Regions from separate parts of the Ectopseudomonas khazarica genome, predicted to be linked through region 2. Evidence: predicted binding sites of a transcription regulator. Region 2 holds the regulator's gene; the other holds the start of a gene.
The links. Region 2 encodes LexA, which represses DNA repair genes until DNA is damaged. Its sites were predicted from a motif close to CTGTNTNNNNANACAG; they were not measured.
Positions count from the first base shown of each region.

Region 1: recN (DNA repair protein RecN) is a predicted target of LexA. The motif match lies at 2,374-2,389, and genes of this name have one in related genera.

Region 1 covers NZ_CP068551.1:4,264,566-4,272,193, reverse strand. Annotated here, with positions in the region: gene JLK41_RS20110 (outer membrane protein assembly factor BamE) at 1-48, opposite strand, end outside; gene fur (ferric iron uptake transcriptional regulator) at 143-547, shown strand; gene recN (DNA repair protein RecN) at 673-2,349, opposite strand; gene grpE (nucleotide exchange factor GrpE) at 2,510-3,079, shown strand; gene dnaK (molecular chaperone DnaK) at 3,179-5,095, shown strand; gene dnaJ (molecular chaperone DnaJ) at 5,254-6,384, shown strand; gene dapB (4-hydroxy-tetrahydrodipicolinate reductase) at 6,470-7,273, shown strand; gene carA (glutamine-hydrolyzing carbamoyl-phosphate synthase small subunit) at 7,462-7,628, shown strand, end outside.
Region 2 covers NZ_CP068551.1:1,752,230-1,759,857, reverse strand. Annotated here, with positions in the region: gene JLK41_RS08215 (CsiV family protein) at 1-158, shown strand, start outside; gene JLK41_RS08210 (S-methyl-5'-thioinosine phosphorylase) at 220-957, opposite strand; gene nagZ (beta-N-acetylhexosaminidase) at 968-1,966, opposite strand; gene JLK41_RS08200 (L,D-transpeptidase) at 1,978-2,505, opposite strand; gene JLK41_RS08195 (TetR/AcrR family transcriptional regulator) at 2,555-3,262, opposite strand; gene lexA (transcriptional repressor LexA) at 3,490-4,104, shown strand; gene sulA (SOS-induced cell division inhibitor SulA) at 4,114-4,575, shown strand; gene JLK41_RS08180 (hypothetical protein) at 4,640-4,876, opposite strand; gene JLK41_RS08175 (DUF6586 family protein) at 4,957-5,475, opposite strand; gene topA (type I DNA topoisomerase) at 5,555-7,628, opposite strand, start outside.

The DNA of each region.
Region 1 (7,628 bases), 2.5 Mb from region 2:
GAGCCCGGTCAGCGACAGGCTGGTCAGCAAGAGCTTGGTTTTTTGCATCGGAGGGTGACTTCCACTATCTTGGGCAACTTGAACCCCGGATCATACCCGTATTGAAGGGTGCTGCGAAACAGCATCCATGAGAAAGCAGACCATGGTTGAAAATAACGAACTGCGCAAAGCTGGACTGAAGGTGACTCTGCCACGGGTCAAGATCCTGCAGATGCTCGACAACGCCGAGCACCGTCACATGAGTGCGGAAGATGTCTACAAGGCACTGATGGAGGCAGGCGAGGACGTCGGCCTGGCGACCGTCTACCGCGTACTGACCCAGTTCGAGGCGGCGGGCCTGGTGGTTCGCCACAACTTCGACGGTGGCCATGCGGTATTCGAACTGGCCGACAGCGGCCATCACGACCATATGGTCTGTGTGGATTCCGGTGAGGTGATCGAGTTCTTCGACGCCGAGATCGAGAAGCGCCAGAAGGAAATCGTGCGTGAGCATGGCTTCGAACTGGTCGATCACAACCTGGTGTTGTACGTACGCAAGAAGAGCTGATGCTTCTGCTGCGATGAAAAAGGCGACCCTCGGGTCGCCTTTTTATTTATTGGGCTCGGGAGCCGTGCCCGGTTGCCGGTCGTGACGCCGGGCCTGCTTCACCCGGGCTGCGGCGACGGCCTGTCTCAGGCGGCCTGGGCGCTGGTGACCATCTTGCGCGCGTGCGCCAGGGATTCTTCGGTCAGGTCGACGCCGCCGAGCATGCGCGCGATTTCCTCGACGCGGCCGTTCTCGTCCAGTCTGCTCACGGCCGTGGACGTGGCCTCTTCGCCGCGGCGCTTGTGGACGAACAGGTGCTGATGGCCCTGGGCAGCCACCTGGGGCAGGTGGGTCACGCAGAGGACCTGGCCGCGCTCGCCCAGGCGGCGCAGCAGTTGCCCGACGACCTCGGCGGTCGGGCCGCCAATGCCGACGTCCACTTCGTCGAAGACCAACGTCGGGACGCGCGAGGTCTGTGCGGTGATCACCTGGATTGCCAGGCTGATACGTGACAGCTCGCCACCCGAGGCCACCTTGGCCAGGCCGCGCAACGGTTGGCCGGGGTTGGCGCTGACCAGGAATTCCACGGTTTCCAGGCCATTGGCCTGTGGCTCTTCGCTGTTCATGCTCTGCAGCTGGATGCTGAAACGCCCGCCGGGCATGCCCAGTGCCTGCATTTCCTGCTCGACGGCTGCGGCCAGGCGCTCAGCGGCGCTGCCGCGCAGCGCGCTGAGTTCGGCGGCCTTCTCCTGGTAATGACGGGCGTAGGCGGCCAGTTCCTCGGCCAGGCGTTCGCTGGCCTGGTCGTCGGCATTGAGGCTCTCCAGTTCCTCGAACAGTCGTTGCTGCAGGGCGGCCAGCTCGGTGGGCTGGATGCGGTGCTTGCGGGCGAGGGTGTAGATGGTGTCCAGGCGTTCTTCGAGGTACTGCTGGCGTTGCGGGTCGGCGTCGAAGTGATCGACGAAGCGGTTCAGTTCGCCCACGGCCTCCTCGACCTGGATCTGCGCGCTGGCCAGCAGGTTGCTCGCTTCGCCCAGCGCGCCGCCCTGGCCGCCAAAGGCGCCAAGCCGGTTGAGGCTGGCGGTCAGCGCCGACAGCACGTTGCCGGCATCGCTTTCGCTGCACAGCTCGAGTACCTGGCGACAGGCACCGAGCAGCGCTTCGGCATTGCTCAGAGCCTTGTGTTCGCGCTCCAGCTCGTCCAGTTCGTTCTCGCCCAGGGCCAGGTTTTCCATTTCTTCCAGCTGGTAGCTGAGCAGCTGGTGGCGGGCGCGCTGCTCGTCACCCTGGCTGGAAATGCGCTGCAGGTCGTTGCGCGTCTGCTTCCAGCGCTGTGCGGCCAGCTGCACCTGGCGCGCCAGCTCCTGGCTGCCGGCGTACTCGTCGAGCAGGCGGCGGTGGGTGTCGCTCTTGAGCAGCGACTGGTGTTCATGTTGGCTGTGGATGTCGATGATCAGCTCGCCGAGCGCCTTGAGGTCGGCTTGCGGGCAGGGGCTGCCGTTGATGTAGCCGCGCGAGCGGCCCTCGGCGGTGATCACCCGGCGCAGGATGCACGGGCCGTCGCTGTCCAGGTCGCGCTCGGCGAGCCAGCTGCGGGCTTCGGGGATCTCCGCCAGGTCGAAGCTGGCGAGGATGTCGGCCTTGTCCGCGCCGGGGCGCACCACGCCGCTGTCGGCACGGTCGCCCAGGCACAGACCGAGGGCATCGAGCATGATCGACTTGCCGGCACCGGTCTCGCCGCTGATGGCGCTCATGCCGGCATCCAGCTCGAGGTCCAGGTGGTCGACGATGGCGTAGTTGTGTATGGACAGGTGCACCAGCATGGCGAACGCTCCCGAATTTGATGTCTGGTTATTTATACAGTGTTTTTTCTTTCCCTGACAATCCTCCTCTATCGCCCCTTGAAAGCTGTGGATTTGACTCCATATAGGCGGGCAGGTGCGCGGGCCGGACTCGCGCCGATTCATTCGAGAGGAGATAGGCATGGCTGACGAACAGAACCTGGATACGCAGAACCCCGAGGCTCAGGCGGCCGAGAATGTCGCGCCGAGCGATGACCTGGCGGCTCGCGTGCAGGCACTGGAAGAGCAGCTGGCTGCAGCGCAGGACCAGTCGCTGCGCATGGCGGCCGAGCTGCAGAACGTGCGTCGTCGCGCCGAGCAGGACGTGGAGAAGGCGCACAAGTTCGCCCTGGAAAAATTCGCCAACGACCTGCTGCCGGTCGTCGACAGCCTGGAACGTGGTCTGGAGCTGTCCAGCCCGGACGACGAGGCGATCAAGGGCGTGCGCGAGGGCATGCAACTGACCCTCAAGCTGTTCATCGACACCCTGGCGCGTCATCAGTTGGAAACGCTGGACCCGCATGGCGCTCCGTTCAACCCGGAGCATCACCAGGCCATGGCGATGGAAGAGAGTGTCAACGTCGAGCCGAACTCGGTGCTCAAGGTGTTCCAGAAGGGCTACCTGCTCAACGGCCGCCTGCTGCGCCCGGCCATGGTCGTGGTGAGCAAGGCGCCGACCACGCCGCCGCCGTCCATCGACGAGCAGGCTTGAAATTTTCGGGGGCGACCCCATTTCTGAGTCAAGCGTTTTAGTGCTACCGGCGCCTGCGAAGCGAGGCGACGGAAAAATCAAAGTTTCGGGAGAATTTTCATGGGCAAAATCATCGGTATCGACCTGGGGACCACCAACTCCTGCGTCTCCATTCTGGAAAACGGCAACGTCAAGGTGCTGGAGAACGCCGAAGGCGCTCGCACCACGCCGTCCATCATCGCTTACGCCAACGACGGCGAAACCCTGGTTGGCCAGTCGGCCAAGCGCCAGGCCGTGACCAATCCGCACAACACCCTGTATGCGGTGAAGCGTCTGATCGGTCGTCGTTTCGACGAGGATGTCGTGCAGAAAGACATCCAGATGGTTCCGTACAAGATCGTCAAGGCTGACAACAACGACGCCTGGGTCGAGGTCAACGGCCAGAAGATGGCCCCGCCGCAGATCAGCGCCGAAGTGCTGAAGAAGATGAAGAAGACCGCTGAGGACTACCTTGGCGAGCCGGTCACCGAAGCGGTGATCACCGTTCCGGCCTACTTCAACGACAGCCAGCGTCAGGCCACCAAGGATGCCGGTCGCATCGCCGGTCTGGACGTCAAGCGCATCATCAACGAGCCGACCGCGGCTGCGCTGGCCTATGGCATGGACAAGGCCAAGGGCGACCACACCGTGATCGTCTATGACCTGGGTGGCGGTACCTTCGACGTGTCGGTGATCGAGATCGCCGAGGTCGACGGTGAGCACCAGTTCGAAGTGCTGGCCACCAACGGTGACACCTTCCTCGGTGGCGAGGACTTCGACATTCGCCTGATCGACTACCTCGTCGACGAGTTCAAGAAAGAAACCGGCATGAACCTCAAGGGCGACCCGCTGGCGATGCAGCGTCTGAAGGAAGCTGCCGAGAAGGCCAAGATCGAGCTGTCCTCGAGCCAGCAGACCGACGTCAACCTGCCGTACATCACTGCAGACGCCAGCGGTCCGAAGCACCTGAACGTGAAGATCTCCCGCTCCAAGCTGGAGTCGCTGGTCGAGGACCTGGTGCAGCGCACCATCGAGCCGTGCCGCACCGCGCTGAAGGATGCCGGCATCGACGTCAGCAAGATCGACGACGTGATCCTGGTCGGTGGTCAGACCCGCATGCCGCTGGTGCAGAAGACCGTTGCCGAGTTCTTCGGCAAGGAGCCGCGCAAGGACGTCAACCCGGACGAAGCCGTGGCCATGGGCGCTGCCATTCAGGGCGCGGTACTGGCCGGTGACGTCAAGGACGTGCTGCTGCTGGACGTTTCCCCGCTGACCCTGGGTATCGAAACCATGGGCGGCGTGATGACCGCGCTGATCGAGAAGAACACCACCATCCCGACCAAGAAGTCGCAGGTGTTCTCCACCGCCGACGACAACCAGAGCGCCGTGACCATTCACGTGCTGCAGGGCGAGCGCAAGCAGGCGGCGCAGAACAAGTCCCTCGGCAAGTTCGACCTGGCCGAGATTCCGCCGGCTCCGCGTGGCGTGCCGCAGATCGAAGTGACCTTCGATATCGATGCCAACGGCATCCTGCACGTGTCCGCCAAGGACAAGGCCACTGGCAAGCAGCAGTCCATCGTGATCAAGGCCAACTCCGGTCTGTCCGAGGAAGAGATCGAGCAGATGGTGCGTGACGCCGAGGCCAACGCCGAGGAAGACCGCAAGTTCGAAGAGCTGGCCACTGCGCGCAACCAGGGCGACCAGCTAGTGCACGCCACCCGCAAGATGCTCACCGAGGCGGGCGACAAGGCGACTGCCGAGGAGAAGGCCGCCATCGAGAAAGCCATCGGCGAACTGGAAGTCGCACTGAAGGGCGACGACAAGGAAGCCATCGAGGCCAAGATGAACGCCCTGTCCGAGGCCACCACGCCGCTGGCGCAGAAGATGTACGCCGAGCAGCCGCAAGCCGGTGCCGCCCAGGCGGACGCCGGTGACGCCAAGGATGCCGGTGACGACGTGGTCGACGCTGAGTTCGAAGAGGTCAAGGAGAACAAGTAAGGGATGCGCGCACGCCTTTCGCCCCTCCGGGAGCGAAGGGCGTGTCGCCCTCTGCTTTTCGCTCCGCCGTCGCATCTGGCGGTCAGGATACGCCGCGCGGGAGCCTTCTCCCGCGTCGGCGTATCTGGAGCTCACGAATCTGAGAGTGCAGCACAACTATGGCAAAACGAGACTATTACGAGGTTCTGGGGGTCGAGCGCGGCGCCAGTGAGGCCGAGCTGAAGAAGGCCTATCGGCGCCTGGCGATGAAGTTCCACCCGGACCGCAACCCGGACGACAAGGAAGCGGAGGAGAAATTCAAGGAGGCCAACGAGGCCTACGAGGTGCTCTCCGACGCCAGCAAGCGCTCGGCCTATGACCAGTACGGGCATGCCGGGGTCGATCCGCAGATGGGCGGTGGCGCCGGCGCCGGTTTCGGCGGCGCCAACTTCTCCGACATCTTCGGCGACGTGTTCAGCGATTTCTTCGGTGGTGGCGGTCGCGGCGGTTCGCGCGGCGGCGCCCAGCGTGGCAGTGACCTGCGCTATACCTTGGAGCTGGACCTGGAAGAAGCCGTGCGCGGCACCACCGTGACCATTCGCGTGCCGACCCTGGTGGGTTGCAAGACCTGCGATGGCTCCGGCGCCAAGAAGGGCACCAGCCCGGTGACCTGTACCACCTGCGGTGGTATCGGTCAGGTACGCATGCAGCAGGGCTTCTTCTCCGTGCAGCAGACCTGCCCGCGTTGCCACGGCAGCGGCAAGATGATCACCGACCCCTGTGGTAGCTGCCATGGCCAGGGGCGCGTGGAAGAGAGCAAGACGCTGTCGGTCAAGGTGCCGCCAGGTGTCGATACCGGTGATCGCATCCGCCTGTCCGGCGAAGGCGAGGCCGGCGCCCATGGCGGCCCGGCTGGTGACCTCTATGTGGTGGTCAACGTCCGTGAGCATGCGATCTTCCAGCGCGATGGTAAGCATCTGTACTGCGAAGTGCCGATCAGCTTCGCCGACGCGGCGCTGGGTGGCGAGCTGGAAGTGCCGACCCTCGACGGCCGGGTCAAGCTGAAGATTCCGGAAGGCACCCAGACCGGCAAGCTGTTCCGTCTGCGCGGCAAGGGCGTGGCCCCGGTGCGCGGTGGTGCGGCCGGTGACCTGATGTGCCGTGTCGCGGTGGAGACGCCGGTCAACCTGACCAAGCGTCAGCGCGAGCTGCTCGAGGAGTTCCGCAAGTCGCTGCAGGGCGACGACTCCCACTCGCCCAAGGCCAGTGGCTGGTTCGAAGGCGTCAAGCGCTTCTTCGGCGACGTTTAATTGAGCGGCAAGCCACAGGCGACAGGCTGCAAGAGACTCTTGCGCTTGGCCTGTGGCTTGAAGCCTGCAGCTTGGAGCTGATGTTATGCAACGTATTGCAGTGATGGGCGCCGCCGGGCGCATGGGCAAGACCCTGATCGAAGCCGTGAGCCAGGCCGAGGGCGCGAAGCTCAGCGCGGCCATCGACCGTGCCGACAGCAGCCTGATCGGTGCCGACGCGGGCGAGCTGGTCGGGCTGGGCAAGATCGGTGTGACGCTGGCCGGTGAGCTGGCGGCGGTGGTCGATGATTTCGACGTGCTGATCGACTTCACCCATCCCTCGGTAACGCTGAAGAACCTGGAAGTCTGCCGTCAGGCCGGCAAGGCCATGGTCATCGGCACCACCGGCTTCACCCCGGAGGAGAAGCAGCTGCTGAGCGAGGCGGCCAGGCAGATTCCCATCGTCTTCGCCGCCAACTTCAGCGTCGGCGTCAACCTGTGCCTGAAGCTGCTCGATACCGCCGCGCGCGTGCTGGGTGACGATGTGGACATCGAGATCATCGAAGCCCATCACCGCCACAAGGTCGATGCCCCGTCGGGCACGGCGCTGCGCATGGGCGAGGTGGTCGCGGATGCCCTGGGGCGTGATCTGCAGAAGGTCGCCGTGTATGGCCGTGAAGGGCAGACCGGGGCGCGTGAGCGCGAGACCATCGGTTTCGCCACCGTGCGCGCCGGCGATGTGGTCGGCGATCACACCGTGCTGTTCGCTGCCGAGGGCGAGCGCGTGGAGATCACCCACAAGGCCTCCAGCCGCATGACCTTCGCCAAGGGCGCAGTGCGTTCGGCGCTCTGGCTGCAGTCGCGTTCGCCAGCGCTGTACGACATGCAGGATGTGCTGGGGCTGCGTTGAGAAATGTGTGACGGAAGCGTCCTGGCGGGTGGACCGAAAAAGGGTTTTCCTGTAAGCTTCCTGTTTTAGTGTGTCCACTAAAAGTTACGCAGAATGGCTCAAATAAAAAAGCGGGATGACCTTCACACGTCATCCCGCTTTTTTACAACCTGCGTTTGCTTCAAGCCTTGATCGTGACGGAGGTCTTCTTGACTAAGCCAGCCCCCAAACCTGCCATTTTAGCCCTTGCTGACGGCAGTATTTTTCGCGGCGAATCTATCGGGGCCGATGGCCAGACCATCGGAGAGGTGGTGTTCAACACCGCCATGACCGGCTATCAGGAAATCCTTACCGATCCATCCTACGCCCAGCAGAT
Region 2 (7,628 bases):
CCGACCTGGACCTGGAGCTGTGGATCAACCACTTCAGCGCCGACGGCCTGCTCGACAGCAGCGAGCACATGAAAGTCGCCCAGCGCCTGAAGGACAACAGCCTGACCTACCTGGACCACGGCAGCCTCGGCGCGCTGGTACGCATCAGCCCGCTTTGAAGGCATGACGCAAAAGGGCCGCTGAGCGGCCCTTTTTTCATTGCAGCGATCGAGGCAGCAGCTAGGCGCTCAGCACACGCGCCAGCACGCCCTTGACCGTGCCCATCCCCTGCTCCAGCACGCGCTCGATCTCGGCCATGGTGATCAGCCCCGGCGCCTTGCCCGCAGCCGGATTGACCACCAGCGCCAGGCAGGCATAGGGCAGCGCCAGCTCACGCGCCAGGGCTGCCTCGGGCATACCGGTCATGCCGACCAGGTCGCAGCCATCGCGCTCCATCCTGACGATTTCCGCCGCAGTCTCCAGGCGTGGCCCCTGGGTGCAACCGTAGACGCCCTGACTGCTGCAGGCCGCCCCCTCGCTGCGCAGCGCCGCGATCAGGCGCTCACGCAGGGCCTCGTCATAGGGATGACTGAAATCCACATGGGTCACATGCTCCAGCTCACCCTCGAAGAAGGTGTGCGCGCGCCCGGCGGTGTAATCGATGATCTGGTGTGGCACGCAGAAATGCCCGGCGCCCATCGCCGCGTGAATGCCGCCGACCGCGTTGACCGCGACGATGGCACTGGCGCCGACCTGCTTCAGCGCCCAGAGATTGGCGCGGTAGTTGATCTGGTGCGGCGCAATGCGGTGTGGTTGGCCATGACGGGCGAGAAACAGCACGTCGCGCCCGGCATACTCGCCCCGCAGGATATCGGCCGAAGGCGCCCCGTAAGGCGTCTCCACGGAGACCGCCTGACGGATCTCGAGGCCCGGCAACTGGGTCAGGCCAGTGCCGCCGATGATGGCAAGAACGCTCATGGTGCCCTCCTCAATCCAGCAACTGGGCGGTTCTGAGTGCAGCCACTGCCCGCGACCAGCGCGGCGCCTGGCGATAATCGGTGCACGCATGAGCACGCCCGCGCATCCGCTGCAGCCGTTCGGCCGGCTGCACCTGCAGACGCTGCAGCGCGGCGAGGGCCAGCTCGGCCGAGCCACGATCGTTGCACACCAGGCCCATGTCGCAACCGGCGCTGAGCGCCGCCTCGATACGCTTGCCCGCATCCCCGGCGGCATGCGCCCCGGCCATGGACAGGTCGTCGCTGAAGATCACCCCGTCGAAACCCAGCTCACCGCGCAGGATGTCCTGCAGCCAGCGGCGGGAGAAGCCGGCCGGCTGCTCGTCCACCTGAGGGTAGATCACATGCGCCGGCATCACCGCATCGAGCTGGCCGGACAACCGCCGGAACGGCTGCATGTCACAGGCACGAATGTCCTCCAGGCTGCGCTCGTCGACGGGAATCGCCACGTGGGAGTCGGCCTCGGCCCAGCCATGCCCGGGGAAGTGCTTGCCGGTCGCCGCCATGCCCGCCTGCTGCATGCCACGGATGAACGCCGCAGCCAGCTGCGTGGCACGCTGCGGGTCTCCCTCGAAGGCACGACTGCCGACCACCGCGCTGCGCTGATGATCGAGGTCGAGTACCGGCGCGAAGCTGAGATCCAGGCCGACGGCCAGTACCTCGGTCGCCATCAGCCAGCCGCAGTGCTCGGCCAGCTCCTCGGCGTTGTGATTGTCGGCGATGGCGCGCATCGCCGGCAGACGCAGGAAACCCTGGCGCAGGCGCTGCACCCGCCCGCCTTCCTGATCCACAGCCAGCAGCAGGTCCGGGCGCACGGCACGAATGCTCTGGCACAGCTCGCGCACCTGGCGCGGCGATTCGATATTGCGGGCAAAAATGATCAGGCCACCCACCTCGGGCTGGCGCAGCATCTGGCGATCCTCGGCGGTCAGCCAGGTGCCAGCGACATCCATCATCAATGAGCCTTGCATGCAGGTATTCCTTACTGAAAATCGTGGTCCGCAGCCCACTGCGGGCATGGCGCCTCGTCGATACGCACCCGGCAATGCACGGGCACACGCTCGAACAGCGCCAACATGTCGGTATTGCGCAGCCGGACGCAGCCATGAGACAGCGGCGTGCCCATGGGTTCCGTATCCGGCGTGCCATGCAGATAGATATAGCGGCGAAAGCTGTCCACCTCACCCAAACGGTTGCGCCCGGGCTCCAGGCCGCTGAGCCAGAGAATGCGGGTGAGAATCCAGTCGCGGTCGGGAAACTGCTGATGCAGCTGCGCGGACCAGACCTCACCGGTCCAGCGTCTGCCGCGCAGCACGGCGGCCAGCGGCAGGCCAGCGCCGATCTTCGCCCGCACCTGGTGCAGGCCACGTGGCGTGCAGCCGGAGCCGTTGCGCTCACCGGGGCCGTTCAGCGCCGTGGAGACAGGCAGGCGCAGCAGCAGCTGGCCGGCGCCAAGGCCATAGAGGGTCTGGTCAGCGAGAGAGATATGCAGCAGATCGAGATCGGACATGGGCCGCTAGCTTAGCCGAAGGGCCAAGCCAAGCCCACCTGCCCCGGCATCAAACCTTGGGCGTAGCGCTGGGCGTCTTGCTGCGGGGCTTGAGCTGAGCCCCCGCCAGCGCGGGATCGTCCACACCGGAGTCCGAGCGCATGCCGGCGGCCAGGAACGGCACCATCATCCTCATCACCTGCTCGATGGAGGTATTGACGCCGAAATCGGTCTCGGCCATGGCGCGCAGCGCCTTGATCCCGGACATGCTGAACGCCGCCGCGCCGAGCATGAAGTGCACGCGCCAGAACAGCTCCAGCGGCGGGATGCGCGGCGCGGTTTCATGCACCAGCAGCATGTAGCGACGGAACACCTTGCCGTAGACCTCTTCCAGGTACTTGCGCAGGTGCCCCTGGCTCTGGCTGAAGGCCAGGCCGAGCAGACGCATGAAGATGGAAAGGTCGTTGCCGCTGCGCGGCTTGACCGCCAGTGCCTGCTCGACGAGCAGTTCCAGCAGCTCCTCGAGCGTGGCCTGGTTTTCCGTCTTCGCCTGGCGACGGTCGAGTTCCTTCTCCAGGCTGGTACAGAACGGCCCGAGGAAACGCGAGAACACCGCCTGGATCAGCGCCTTCTTGGAGCCGAAGTGATAGTTGACGGCTGCCAGGTTGACCCCCGCCTTGCTGGTGATCAGACGAAGCGAGGTCTCGGCGAAACCTTTCTCCGCGAACAGCTGTTCTGCAGCATCGAGAATGCGTTCAACGGTTTCCGACTGGGCCATGAGCTATCACCTGACAAACACTTGTTTGAAACATACGTTTCAGCGTATCGAAATGTCAAGCCGCATGAGCCGTCTTTTGGCCGGCTGGTCACAGCTTATAACAGCACAGACGTCAATTGACCCGTGCGGGTAACACGCGGCGCGACCGGCGCATGAAAATTGGCCGTTGCCAAGCCCGCCTTACTGTATATAATCCCAGTCACTGTATAAAAAGACAGAGCCCAGCCATGCTGAAACTGACGCCCCGCCAAGCCGAGATTCTCGCCTTCATCAAACGCTGCCTGGAAGACAACGGCTACCCGCCGACCCGCGCGGAGATCGCCCAGGAACTGGGCTTCAAGTCGCCCAATGCCGCCGAGGAGCACCTCAAGGCCCTGGCCCGCAAGGGGGCGATCGAGATGACCCCGGGCGCCTCCCGTGGCATTCGCATCCCCGGCTTCGAGGCCGGCGCAGCGAACGAAGACGAGGGCCTGCCGGTCATCGGCCGGGTGGCCGCTGGTGCGCCGATTCTCGCCCAGCAGCACGTGGAGGAATCCTGCCAGATCAACCCGACCTTCTTTCAGCCCAAGGCCGACTACCTGCTGCGCGTACGCGGCATGAGCATGAAGGACATCGGCATCTTCGATGGTGACCTGCTCGCCGTGCACACCACTCGCGAGGCACGCAACGGCCAGATCGTCGTCGCCCGCATCGACGACGAAGTCACGGTCAAGCGCTTCAAGCGCGAAGGCAACAAGGTCTGGCTGATTGCCGAGAACCCCGAGTTCGCCCCGATCGAGGTCGACCTGGAGCACCAGGACCTGGTCATCGAAGGTTTGAGTGTCGGCGTGATTCGCCGCTAAGGAGACGCCATGCACATGCAGCAGTCGTTCGAACGTTCACAGCTCCCGCTGTTCAACGCCTTTCTCGCCGACACCCCGCACGAGGCACCTGCCGAAGCCGGTGTGGTCGACGATCAGGCATTCAGCGAGCTCGCCCTTCGCGGCACGGCCGGCCACTGCCTGCATTTGCTGGCACCGATCCTCCGTGAACTGAGCCAGAACCAGGATGCGCGCTGGCTGACGCTGGTCGCGCCGCCTGCCAGCCTGACCCAGGCCTGGCTGCGTGACGCCGGCCTGAATCGCGAACGCATCCTGCTGCTGCAGCCACGCCAGGGGCAGGACGCCCTCGAGCTGGCCGAGGAAGCGCTCAAGCTGGGCCGCAGCCATACCGTCATCAGCTGGCTGCATCCTGTCGAGCGCAGCACCCGCCAGCGCCTGGCGCAGGCCGCGCAGACCGGCGGTGCTCAGAGTCTGAACATCAGCCTGGGCTGACGCTTCCCAGAAACGCAAACGGGGCTCCACTGGAGCCCCGTTTTCGTTGATTCATCGCCGTCGATCAGTGCAGGACGCGAGGCTCATCTTCTTCGCCGACGAAGCCGCCCTCGGCCATGCGCCCGGCCATCTGCACACCCACGTTCAGCATGGCCTTGGCCACTTCGATGTGCTGCCCCTGCAGAAAGGCCTTGGCATCAGCGGAGAAGTCCAGAGTGACCAGGGCCTCTTCATCTTCTGCGCGGCGCAGGGCGATACGCCCATCGGGCAGTTCGACGATTTCCAGGAAGGATGTAGGCATGGCTCAGTCTCTGTGCAAAAACACGACATTGTAACAGTCAGTCGGGGTCACCCCCAGCCCACTGGTCCAGTTAAACCCGATCAGCACTCACTGAGGCCTTCGCGGAAACGCAGCACCAGGGTCTTGAGCTGCTGACGCCAGGCGTCGATGTCGTCGACACTCAGCTCCACCGGCTCCTCACCGACACTGACCGCCGTGATCAGCGGCATCGCCGGGTCGACCTTGGCCTTGCGCTCCTCACGCGGCGGCTGGAACAGCGCCGCATAGGCCGCCAGCAGCTGCGCCAGCCAGGTTTCACGCTGCTGCGCCAGCTCGACCAGCTCGGCCAGCTCGGGGCTGGGCGCGCCATCGAGCACCGCCTGCTGGACGAAGGCCTCGACCCGCGAAGGGGCCGCATCGCTCATGCGGTAGTAACCGACGATCTCGTGGCACACGCCGAGAAGCGCGCCATACAGGTGGAACAGCGCCGCCTCGCGCTCGGCCTGCACCAGCGCCTGCACGTTGAACGCGGCGGAGCCTTCGGCCTTGCGCCAGTTATCCAGGGCGATACCGGCGAAGAAGATCTTCTGGTTGGTGCGGGTGTAGATTTCTTTGGCCATTGCGGCGACCTCCACTGCAGATCGAGCCATGGTACGCGCGCCGGCCATTGCCGGCGCGCATTTCGTCAGGATGCTGAACTCAGCGCTTGTCCTCGACCTTCCACTTGCCGCCATCGAAGAAGGCGCGCCAGCCGGTCGGCTTGCCGTCGACCTCGGACTGCACGTACTGCTCCTTGGTCTTGCGGCTGTAGCGAATCACCGCCGGGCGGCCGTCCGGGTCCTTCTGCGGGGCATCGCAGAGGAAGTGGTACTTGGGATCGATCTCCTGCTTGTGCGGCACGATTTCCAGCACCAGCGGAGCACGGGTCTCGCGGTTCTTCGGGAACTGGCTGGCGGCGAGGAAGAGGCCCGAGGCGCCGTCGCGCAGCACGTAGGTGTCATCCACCTTCTCGCACCTGAGTTCCGGCATCTCCACCTTGTCCATCTTCGGCGGTGCCGCCTCGCCGTTCTTCAGCAGCTTGCGGGTGTTCTTGCAGCTGGCATTGGTACAGCCGAAGAACTTGCCGAAACGGCCGGTCTTGAGCTGCATCTCGCTGCCGCACTTGTCGCACTCCAGACTCGGGCCTTCGTAGCCCTTGATGCGATACTGGCCCTGCTCGATCTCGTAGCCGGTGCAATCGGGGTTGTTCCCGCAGATATGCAGCTTGCGGGTTTCATCCAGCAGGTAGGCATCCATCGCCGTGGAACAGATCGGGCAGCGATGCTTGCCCAGCAGCACGCGGGATTCGGACTCGCCCTCGTCGTCCGCGGCGATCTCGTCGCCCGGCACCAGGTTGATGGTGGCCTTGCAGCGCTCCTTCGGCGGCAGCGCATAGCCGGAGCAGCCGAGGAACACCCCCGTGGAGGCGGTACGAATCATCATCGGCCGGCCGCACTCGCGACAGGGGATGTCGGTCAGGGTCGGCTGGTTGGCACGCATGCCACCCTCGCCCGCTTCCGCCACTTCGAGCTTCTTCTTGAAGTCGGCGTAGAACTCGTCGAGCAGATGCTTCCACTCGCGCTCGCCCTGGGCGACATCATCCAGATGCTCTTCCATGGTGGCGGTAAAGCCGTAGTCCATGAGGTTGGCGAAGCTCTCGTCGAGACGCTCGGTGACGATGTCGCCCATCTTCTCGGCGTAGAAGCGACGGTTGTGCACCGTCACGTAGCCACGATCCTGAATGGTGGAAATGATCGCCGCGTAGGTGGACGGACGGCCGATGCCACGCTTCTCCAGCTCCTTGACCAGGCTCGCTTCGGAGTAGCGCGCCGGCGGCTTGGTGAAGTGCTGGCTGGGGTCGAGCTGGATCAGCTTGAGGCCCTCGCCTTCCTTCATTTCCGGCAGTACGTCGTCTTCACCGGGCTTGCTCTGCTGCGGCAGCACACGGGTGTAACCGTCGAACTTGAGGATGCGCCCCTTGGCACGCAGCTCGAAATCGCCAGCCGCCACGGTGACGCTGGTGGACAGGTATTCGGCCGGCGGCATCTGGCAGGCCACGAACTGGCGCCAGATCAGGTCATACAGGCGCTCGGCATCACGCTCCATGCCGGACAGCTGGGTCGGGCGCAGGTTGACGTCGGACGGACGAATCGCTTCGTGCGCCTCCTGAGCGCCTTCCTTGCTCGAGTAGAGGTTGGGCTTGCCCGGCAGGTACTTGTCGCCGTACTCGCTGCCGATGAAGCCACGCACCATCTCCACGGCGTCGGCGGACAGGTTGGTCGAGTCGGTACGCATGTAGGTGATGTAGCCGGCCTCGTACAGACGCTGGGCCATCATCATGGTTTTCTTCACACCGAAGCCCAGGCGGTTGCTCGCCGCCTGCTGCAGGGTGGAGGTGATGAAGGGCGCCGAAGGCTTGCTGCTGGTCGGACGGTCCTCACGCTTGGCCACGCTGTAGCTGGAAGCCTTGAGCTTCTCCAGCGCGGCCATGGCCTGGGCCTCGTTGACCGGCTTGAAGGCCGCGCCCTTTTCGCGCACCACCTCGAAACGCACCTTGGCGTTCTTCGCGGTACCGAGGTCGGCGTGTACTTCCCAGTATTCTTCCGGCACGAAGGCACGGATCTCTTTCTCGCGCGCCACCACCAGCTTCACGGCGACCGATTGCACGCGACCGGCAGACAGACCACGCGCGATCTTCGCCCACAGCAGCGGCGAGACCATGTAGCCCACCACG